One region of the Streptomyces sp. NPDC002144 genome, then DNA from elsewhere that is predicted to be linked to it. Evidence: riboswitches for the same ligand, from Rfam matches in the RefSeq annotation. Region 1 holds a riboswitch; the other holds the start of a gene.
What was found. A riboswitch is a leader RNA that binds a small molecule or an ion and turns the genes downstream of it on or off. The one in region 1 is predicted to bind S-adenosylmethionine.
Positions count from the first base shown of each region.

Region 2: another riboswitch for S-adenosylmethionine. It lies ahead of ACWCQ1_RS36670 (putative leader peptide); the one in region 1 lies ahead of ACWCQ1_RS07130 (aminotransferase class V-fold PLP-dependent enzyme).

Region 1 is NZ_JBSFDB010000003.1:468,077-472,388, reverse strand. Features, by position in the region: gene qcrB (cytochrome bc1 complex cytochrome b subunit) at 1-326, shown strand, start outside; gene trpD (anthranilate phosphoribosyltransferase) at 457-1,521, shown strand; SAM riboswitch class IV at 1,596-1,712, shown strand; gene ACWCQ1_RS07130 (aminotransferase class V-fold PLP-dependent enzyme) at 1,858-3,219, shown strand; gene ACWCQ1_RS07125 (hypothetical protein) at 3,231-3,950, shown strand; gene ACWCQ1_RS07120 (Lrp/AsnC family transcriptional regulator) at 3,960-4,241, opposite strand; gene ACWCQ1_RS07115 (rhomboid family intramembrane serine protease) at 4,238-4,312, opposite strand, start outside.
Region 2 is NZ_JBSFDB010000032.1:84,054-88,365, reverse strand. Features, by position in the region: gene ACWCQ1_RS36680 (ABC transporter permease) at 1-129, opposite strand, end outside; gene ACWCQ1_RS36675 (ABC transporter substrate-binding protein) at 133-1,752, opposite strand; gene ACWCQ1_RS36670 (putative leader peptide) at 1,979-2,095, opposite strand; SAM riboswitch class IV at 2,130-2,242, opposite strand; gene ACWCQ1_RS36665 (DUF1684 domain-containing protein) at 2,295-3,119, opposite strand; gene ACWCQ1_RS36660 (LLM class F420-dependent oxidoreductase) at 3,163-4,086, opposite strand; gene ACWCQ1_RS36655 (NtaA/DmoA family FMN-dependent monooxygenase) at 4,179-4,312, opposite strand, start outside.

The DNA.
Region 1 (4,312 bases):
TCTGCCTCGGCCTGCAGCGCCGGGACAGGGACAAGGTGCTGCACGGGCGCGAGTCCGGCATCATCAAGCGCCTGCCGCACGGTGAGTTCATCGAGGTCCACGAGCCGCTCAGCCAGGAGGCGCTGCACACCCTCACGGCGCACGAGCAGTACAAGCCGGTCGAGATCGGCCCGACGGTCGACGAGAACGGCGTCGAGCGCAAGGTCAAGGGCTCCCAGAAGCTGCGCGCCAAGCTGAGCGAGGCGTACTACGGCGACGAGTCCCAGATCCCGAAGCCGACCGTCGAGGAGTACAAGGAGATCACGAGCGGCCACGGCCACCACTGATCGCTGCGGCTCGCCACGCCACGGCGGAAGGGCCCCCGTCCGAACACCGGACGGGGGCCCTTCTTCGTGCGCCGACCTGGATAGGGTGGGCCCACACTGCGTTACTTCTACGACACCCAGGAGCGGCCTCATGAGCGCTGTGACCCCCGCTGGAGGCGACACCGCGGCGGGCCGTTCCTGGCCCCTGCTGCTGAACGGCCTGCTGAACGGTAGGGACCTGAGCACCGACGACACCGCCTGGGCGATGGACCTGATGATGCGCGGCGAGGCGACCGACGCGCAGATCGCCGGGTTCGTGGTGGCCCTCAGGGCCAAGGGCGAGACCGTCGAGGAGATCAACGGCCTGGTCCGGACGATGTACGAGCACGCGAACGTCATCGAGGTGCCGGGTCCGACCGTCGACATCGTCGGCACCGGCGGCGACGGCGCGAAGACCGTCAACATCTCCACGATGTCCGCGATCGTGGTCGCCGGCACCGGGGCGCGGGTCGTCAAGCACGGCAACCGGGCCGCGTCCTCCGCGTCCGGGGCCTCCGACGTCCTGGAGAAGCTGGGCGTCAACCTCGAACTGCCCGTGCAGCGGATCCCGCAGGTGGCCGCGGAGGCCGGGATCACCTTCTGCTTCGCGATCAAGTTCCATCCGGCGCTGCGTCATGTCGGCGCCACGCGCGGCCAGTTGGGCATCCGGACGGTGTTCAACGCGCTCGGTCCGCTCACCAACCCCGCCAAGGTGCGGGCGCAGGCCGTGGGTGTCGCCGACCCGCGCATGGCGCCGATCGTCGCCGGCGTCTTCGCCGAGCGCGGCAACTCCTCGCTCGTCTTCCGCGGCGACGACGGCCTCGACGAACTCACGACGACGTCCACGTCCCACGTCTGGATCGTCCGGGACGGCAAGGTCACCGAGGAGACCTTCGACCCCCGTGACGTCGGCATCGACCTCGTCCCGGTGGAGGCTCTGCGCGGCGGCGACCCCTCCTACAACGCGGAGGTCGCCCGGCGTCTCCTGGACGGCGAGACGGGCCCGGTACGGGACGCCGTCCTGCTGAACTCGGCGGCGGCCCTGGTGGCCCTCGACCCCGGTCCGGGCACCCTGGCCGAGCAGTTGCGGGCCGGCATGGACCGGGCGGCGGAGTCGATCGACTCCGGGGCGGCCAAGCGGGCGCTGGAGCGCTGGGTGGCGGCCAGCAACAAGTAACCGAAGGAGGTCGCGGTCCCGTCATCCGGACACGGGTTGCGGGACCGCGATCACCTCACGTACGTTCTCTTCCAGGTCATGAGTGACAGTCATGAGGCCCCGGCCGACTGTCCGGCAACCCTCCGTCCGTGGCGGGGTGCCCCGGGTGAAGACCAGGCCGTAGGCAGCGAGGTCTGCGGCAAGCGCGGATCCCTCACGCTCTCGAGATGAGCACAGCCCAGGGATCCTGGTCATCGAGGGAGTCTCCCGTGAGCAAGCGAATGCGATAGGGCCGCCGAGCCCCGCCTCCGCGCACCCCCTTCTCGCCTTTTTCTCTGCCTTTCACGGGAGTTCCCCATGTCTGTCTCCACCGCTGCGTCCGTCCAGACCATTTGTGCCCCTCTGCCCGTTCTGGGCCGGGATGTCACCGTCCCGCTCGTGACGGGCGGCGAAGTCACCTACGCGGCCCTCGACTACGCGGCCAGCGCCCCCGCCCTGCAGCGCGTCTGGGACGACGTGGCCGCCTACGCCCCGTACTACGGCAGCGTCCACCGCGGTGCGGGCTACCTCTCGCAGCTCTCCACCGACCTGTTCGAGAACGCCCGCAGGACCGTCGCCGAGTTCCTCGACTGCCGCGCCGACGACCAGCTGGTCTTCACCCGCTCGACCACGGACTCCCTCAACCTCCTCGCCCGCGCCCTCCCCGCCGACTGCCAGGTCTTCGTCTTCGAGACCGAGCACCACGCCAGCCTGCTGCCCTGGCAGGACGCCCGGGTCACCTACCTCAACGCCCCGCGCACCCCCGCGCAGGCCGTGGAGACCCTGGAGCGCGCCCTCGCCGACCGCGACCCGAAGGGCCCGGCCCTGGTCTGCGTCACCGGCGCCTCGAACGTCACCGGCGAGCTGTGGCCGGTCCGCGAGCTGGCCGCCGCCGCCCACGCGCACGGCGCGCGCATCGTGCTGGACGCCGCCCAGCTGGCCCCGCACCACCCCGTCTCCGTCCGTGACCTGGACGTCGACTGGGTCGCCTTCTCCGGCCACAAGCTGTACGCCCCCTTCGGCTCCGGCGTCCTGGCCGGCCGCGCCGACTGGCTGCGCGCGGCCGACCCCTACCTCGCGGGTGGCGGCGCCAGCCGCAAGGTCACCCGCCGTGAGGACGGGGGAGTGGACGTGGAGTGGCACGACAGCGCCGCCCGGCACGAGGCGGGCTCCCCGAACGTGATCGGCGCCTACTCCATCGCCTCGGCCTGCAAGGCGCTGACGGAGGCCGGCTTCGACACCCTGGTCGCCCGCGAGCGGCACCTGATCGAGAAGGTGCGGGCAGGCCTGGCGGAGGTCCCGCAGGTGAAGGTGCTGTCCCTCTTCGGCGACGACGCGCCCCGGGTCGGCGTGATCTCCTTCGTCGTCGAGGGCTGGAACAGCTCCCACTTCGCCGCCGCCCTCTCCGCCGAGTACGGCATCGGCGTCCGCGACGGTCTCTTCTGCGCCCACCCGCTGGTGCGCACCCTCCTCGGCTCCGACCCCCAGACCCAGGGCGAGTGCGGCGCCCCCGAGGCCGCGCCCGGCGAGAAGTCGCTGAACGCGATCCGGGTCAGCTTCGGCGCGGGCACCCCCGACGAGCATGTCGAGCGCTTCGTGAACGCCGTGCGGGAACTGGTGAGCGACGGGGCGAGGTGGAACTACCGCACCGAGGACGGCCGCTGCGTTCCGGCCGTGTAATCATCCCTTGTGTGGGGATTCCGGCCGCGGTAGGTGAGTCGGCGTCGGCCGGGGAACTCGGGGAGCTCCTCGCGGTGGCCGTCGCGCGCCGTCGGCCACGGCTGCTCCGTACGGCACCGGTGTACCTGTACGAGGAGGGGCTGGTGTCGGTGCCGGGCGCGCGGGCCCGGCGCTGGGAGCAGGTGACCGACTGGCGCTCCACGATCGACCTGACCCTGAGACGGGGCCGGGAGCACGGCCCGCCCTGGTACGCCTTCGGCCATCGGCACCTGGCGCGGTTCGCCGACGGCTCGGAACACTCCTTCGTCCTCGACGAGTGGCGGCTTCACGAGCCGGACGAGCAACGCGCCGAGAACGCGGCGATCCGCGCCGCCGTCCACCACGTGCGGCGGCGGGTGGGCGGGGCGCAGGCGCCCGCACTGCTCGCCCGGCTCGATGAGGGCCGGCAGGTCGCCTTCGGCCGGCTCACGGCGGACGCGCGGGGGCTGTGGCTGCCGCGCGGGCGGACGCTCCTGCCGTGGTCCGGCCTGGAGGAGCCCACACTCGCCGTCGACCTGCCGGACCCGTCCGTCCCCCGGTCCTGGTGGGCGATGCGGCGGGACGCGAGCCTCACGGTGCGGGGCGCCGACGAGGACGGCGTGCCGCACTCCGCCGACATCCCGGCCTGGCAGGTGGTGAACTGGGGCGCGCTGGTCACCCTCTGGGGGCGGCTGCACCGTCCCGCGGAGTAGGGCGGCGCGTCAGGAGTCCAGGCCGATCGCGAACGCGGCCTCCAGGTCGTGCTGCGAGTAGGTCCGGAACGCGACATGGGTGTCCGTGGCCTCGACGCCCGGGATCTTGCTGATGGAGCCCGGGATGACCTCCGCCAGGTCCTCGTGCTGCTTGACCCGGACCATGGCGATCAGGTCGTAGGTGCCCGTGACGGAGAAGACCTCACTGACGGAGTCCAGCGCGGCGATCCGCTCGGCGATCTCGGGGATCCGGTCCACGCTGGTCTTGATGAGGACGATCGCGGTGATCACGGCTGGTTCTCTCCCTCGGGGGCCGGAGCAGGGGCGGCCCTCACTCTAGTCGTACGGCGGAAACCCCACGC
Region 2 (4,312 bases), on a different contig from region 1:
CATCCCGGCACTGGCCATCGCCGTGACCGGGTCGCCCGGCAGATAGTCCAGCACCAGGAACGAGACCGTGTACGCCGCCCACAGCACGCCGACCGCCTGCGCGAGCCGTTTGATCACATAGCGGCGCATGCGTCAGCCGATCCAGGTGTCGTGCAGCTGGAGCCGGCTGGAGGCGTCGAAGTCCAGGTCGTGCACCTTCTTCGACACGCCCAGTTGGGTCTGGAGCTCCACCACCGGAGCGTAGTAGGCGTTCTGCACGATCAACTGCTGTGCCCGGCCGACCAGTTGCCTGCGCTTGGCCGGGTCGACGGTAGCGGCCTGCTCGGACAGTGCCGTGTCCAGGGAACTCGGGGGCAGGTGGTAGAAGTTGGCCAGCTCGGTGGAGAAGGAGCTGCGCAGGATGTCGGGATCGGCGCGGGTCACGTTCCCCCACACCGCGTCGTAGTCGCCCGACTGGAGTGTCGGGGCGAACTGCGTGACCTGGAGCTGCTTGAGGGCCACGTCGACACCGACGGTCTTGAGCTGCTGCTGAATGAGCTCCAGCGCGGGCTGGTTGGTGGCCGCGTTGGGAAACCACTTGATCGTAAGACTCAGCTTCTGGCCGCCCTTGGCGCGGATGCCGTCGCTTCCGGTCTTCCAGCCGGCCGCATCCAGCAGGGACTTGGCCTTGGTGACGTCGAAGGTCAGGCCGGAGGCGAGGTCGGTGTAGTCGGGTGTGGTGTGTGCGAGGACGCTGGTGGCCGGCCGGGTGCCGGTCGGGAAGACGGTGTCGGCGATCTGCTGCCGGTCGATGGCGTGGAGGATCGCCTGGCGCACCTTGGCGTCCTTGAACAGCGGCCGGGAGTTGTTCAGGCCGAGACCGAACACCACCCCGGGGTTGGCCCGTCGCTGGAGGGTGACCTGGCCACCCTTGAGGGCCGCCTCGTTGGCCTTGCCGACGCTGGCGACGGCGTCCACCTGACCGGACTGCAGGCTGCCGGCCCGCACACCCGGCTCCGGCACGACCTTGAACACCAGCTTGTCGAGATACGCCTCGCCCTTCTTGGACCACAGTGATGATCCCCAGGCGTATCCGGTGCGCCTGGCGAGTGTGAGGGACTGGTTCTGCACGTACTGCTTCAGCACGAACGGTCCGGAGCCGGTCACCCCGTCGCTGCACTTCTGCTGCGGGGTCTTCTTCACGCTGGCCGAGGACTCGATGCCGAGCGAGTGCGTCGAAGTGGCCTGCAGGAACTGGGCGTTGGGCTGGCCGAAGGTCACCTTCACGGTGAGCGGGTCGACCACGGTGGTGCTCTTGACGCCGCTCAGGTAGCCCTCGGCGAGGGTGCCCAGGGCGCCGAGCTTCGGCACCGCGTCGAAGTTGTCCTTGACCACCTGCGCGGTCAGCTTCGAGCCGTCGCTGAAGGTGACGCCGGAGCGCAGATGGAAGGTGAAGGCCGTGGCGTCGGGACTGACGTCCCAGCTCTTCGCCAGCCACGGCACGATCTTGCCGGTCTTCGGGTCCTGGTCCGTCAGGGAGTCCACGAGCTGGCGCACCGAGTAGATGGTCTCGTTGCTGGCGACCTGCTGCGGATCCACGCAGCCGGAGTCCGAGCCCACCGCGAAGGTCAGGGTGCCGCCGGACCTGGGCACTCCGGTGCCGCCGCCCGCGTCGCCGCCGCCGGATCCGCAGGCGGTCAGCAGGGCGCTGGTGGTCACAAGGGCGGTCAGTGCCGCCCACCGAGAGGTTCTGACATGGGGAAGTGCGATCACGGAGGGCTTCTCCTACTCGTGTCACCAGGCACGGCGGTGGTACGGGACTCGGCCGTGCGAGGGCGTGCGGACCCGATCGGCGTGATGCCGACGTCGGGGAGCGCTGTGCAGACAGGGATCAGCGGAAAGGAAGAACGGGGATCAGCGGAAACGAAGTACGCGGATCAGGCGCAGACGGATGCGGCGGCGACCGGTGCCGGGCGGCGACCAGCGCTGAAAAGGCGCGTCAGGCCTGACAGAGACAGCTGGTCGAGCGCTTGAGATCGATGTGGCGCCGACGCGAGAGCCGGGAGAACACGGTGGCGACGGCGAAACGGGCGCTGAGGTCACCACCGTGCCGCATGTCGGTCCTCCACCTGTCCGGCCCCGGTCACGGGGCCACGCGCTTGCGGGATCGTCGCTGATCCCGCCGGGCTTTCACCTGGAGCACCCCACCGCGTGGGAGGGTTGCCGGTCAGCGAGCCAGGGCTTGACGCTGACACTCAATGCCACTCGTGATCGTACGGAGAGATCTTGCCGTTGGTCAATGGCCGGGCCCCGGCTCAGGAACCGCCGCGCTCGCGGGGGATCTTCTGACCGGCCTCGATCGCCACCGGCAGCCGGTTCTCGGCCGGGGGCAGCGGGCACGTGGCCAGGTCCGTGTAGGCGCACGGCAGGTTCGCGGCGCGGTTGAAGTCCAGGACGACCCGGCCGTCGGCGGCGGGCGGCTCCAGCCACAGGGCCCGGTTGGCGGCGTAGGTGGTGACCCCGGAGGTGGCGTCGGTGAACAGCACCAGCAGCCGGCCCTCGCCGGCGCCGGGGAACGCGGTGAGGGACAGCTGACGTCCGTCCAGCTCGAAGTCGATCCTGCCCGGAGCGTCATAGACGTGCTCCAGGCCCTCGACGGCCGCCCCCACGGTGGTCGGCCGGGGTGTGTCGAAGGGGACGTAGCGGCCGGTCACGGCCCAACGCGGGTCGGGTGCGTAGGCAGGTGTTCCGGTGAAGGCCGCGCGCCGGGGCGCGTCCGGGTGCCGGGGGCGCACGATGTCGTGGCCGCCGCGCTTGGCGACCTCGATGACGGCGTCCTTCCACACCGCGTTGACGCCGCCGCGCTCGGGCAGCACGCCGAAACGGTGTTCACCGCGCACCGGGGTTCCCTCGACGACCAGTTCCTCGCCGTCGTCGAGGGTGACGACGACTCCGTCGGGGCCGGTGTGCCAGGCGCCGGGCGCGTCCGGGAAACGCTGGGGGCGGTCGTCGAGCCAGTGTTGGCCGGTGATCGCCAGGATCCCGTGCGGGGCGGAGAGTTGGGCCTCCTGGGCCCGGTACCACTCCAGCCAGGTCTCGGTGAAGGTGTGGAGGTCGGTCGTGGTGGCCTCGGTGGTCAAAGGAGTCTCCTTCGTGCAGGGGCTGTCGGGTCTTCGGGGCGGTTCAGCGGGCGAGTTCGCCGAGGAGTCGCCAGGTGCGTCGGCGGTCGGCCTCTTTGGCGATCCCGGTGCCCGAGAACACGACCTCGGTGGCACCGGCGTCGCGGTATCGGCGCACCTTGGCCTCGACGGTCCGCTCGTCGCCGATCACGGCCAGGTCGGCGGCTCGTCGGGCGCCGGAGAGTTCGATGACCCGGGCGTAGGACGGGATCCCCTCGTAGAAGGCGAGGTTCTCGGTGGCCTTGGCCTTTACTGCCTCCACGTCGTCGGTGACCACGCCCGGCACGAGGGCGACGATCCTGGGCGCGGGGCGGCCGGCGGCCTCGGCGGCGGTGGTCAGGGCGGGCACGATGTGGTCCGCCAGGGCGCGTGGTCCCGCCAGGTACGGCAGGATCCCGTCCGCCAGTTCACCGCTGACCCGCAGCGCCTGCGGCCCCATTGCGGCGACCAGCAGGGGGACACCTCTCTCGGCACCCGGTACCCGCGCCGGGCGCGGGGTGGTGGCGGTCAGCAGCTCACCGTGGAAGTCGGCCGTGCCGGTCTCGGTCAACTGCCGCAGCCCGGTGAGGAATTCACACAGCCGGGCGATGGGCCGCTCGAAGGGCAGGCCGAAGGCGGTCTCCGTCAGCAGTTTCGTGCCCAGGGCCAGGCCGAGGTGGTAGCGGCCGTGGGTCGCGGCCTGGGCGGTCTGGGCCTGGCTGGAGACGAGCAGTGGGTGGCGGCCGAAGACGGGGATCGCGGAGGTGCCGACCTGCAGTCCGGGCACCTCGCGCCCGACGATCGCCGCGAGCTGGGGCGAGTCCGCGCCGAAGCTCTGCCCGAACCAGGCCGACGTGACACCGGACTCCGCTGCCTCATGGGCCAGTCGTACGGCGGCGTCGACCTGGTTCGGCGCGTCGGACGCGGTGAGCACTACTCCAACCGTCATGTCGGTTCAGAACGGGCGTCGGCCGGAGTCGCATTCCGGTTCCTGTGTGACAGCTTCTTGTCAGTCATGTGTACGAGACCCGGCGCGGGGGCTCAGCCCGCCTGCCGCCGGTCCGGGGCGGACCGGTGGGTGAGCGGTTCACGCAGGCCGAGGTTCTCGCGCAGCGTGGTCCCGCTGTACTCGGTGCGGTAGATCCCGCGTTCCTGCAGTTCCGGGACGAGCAGGT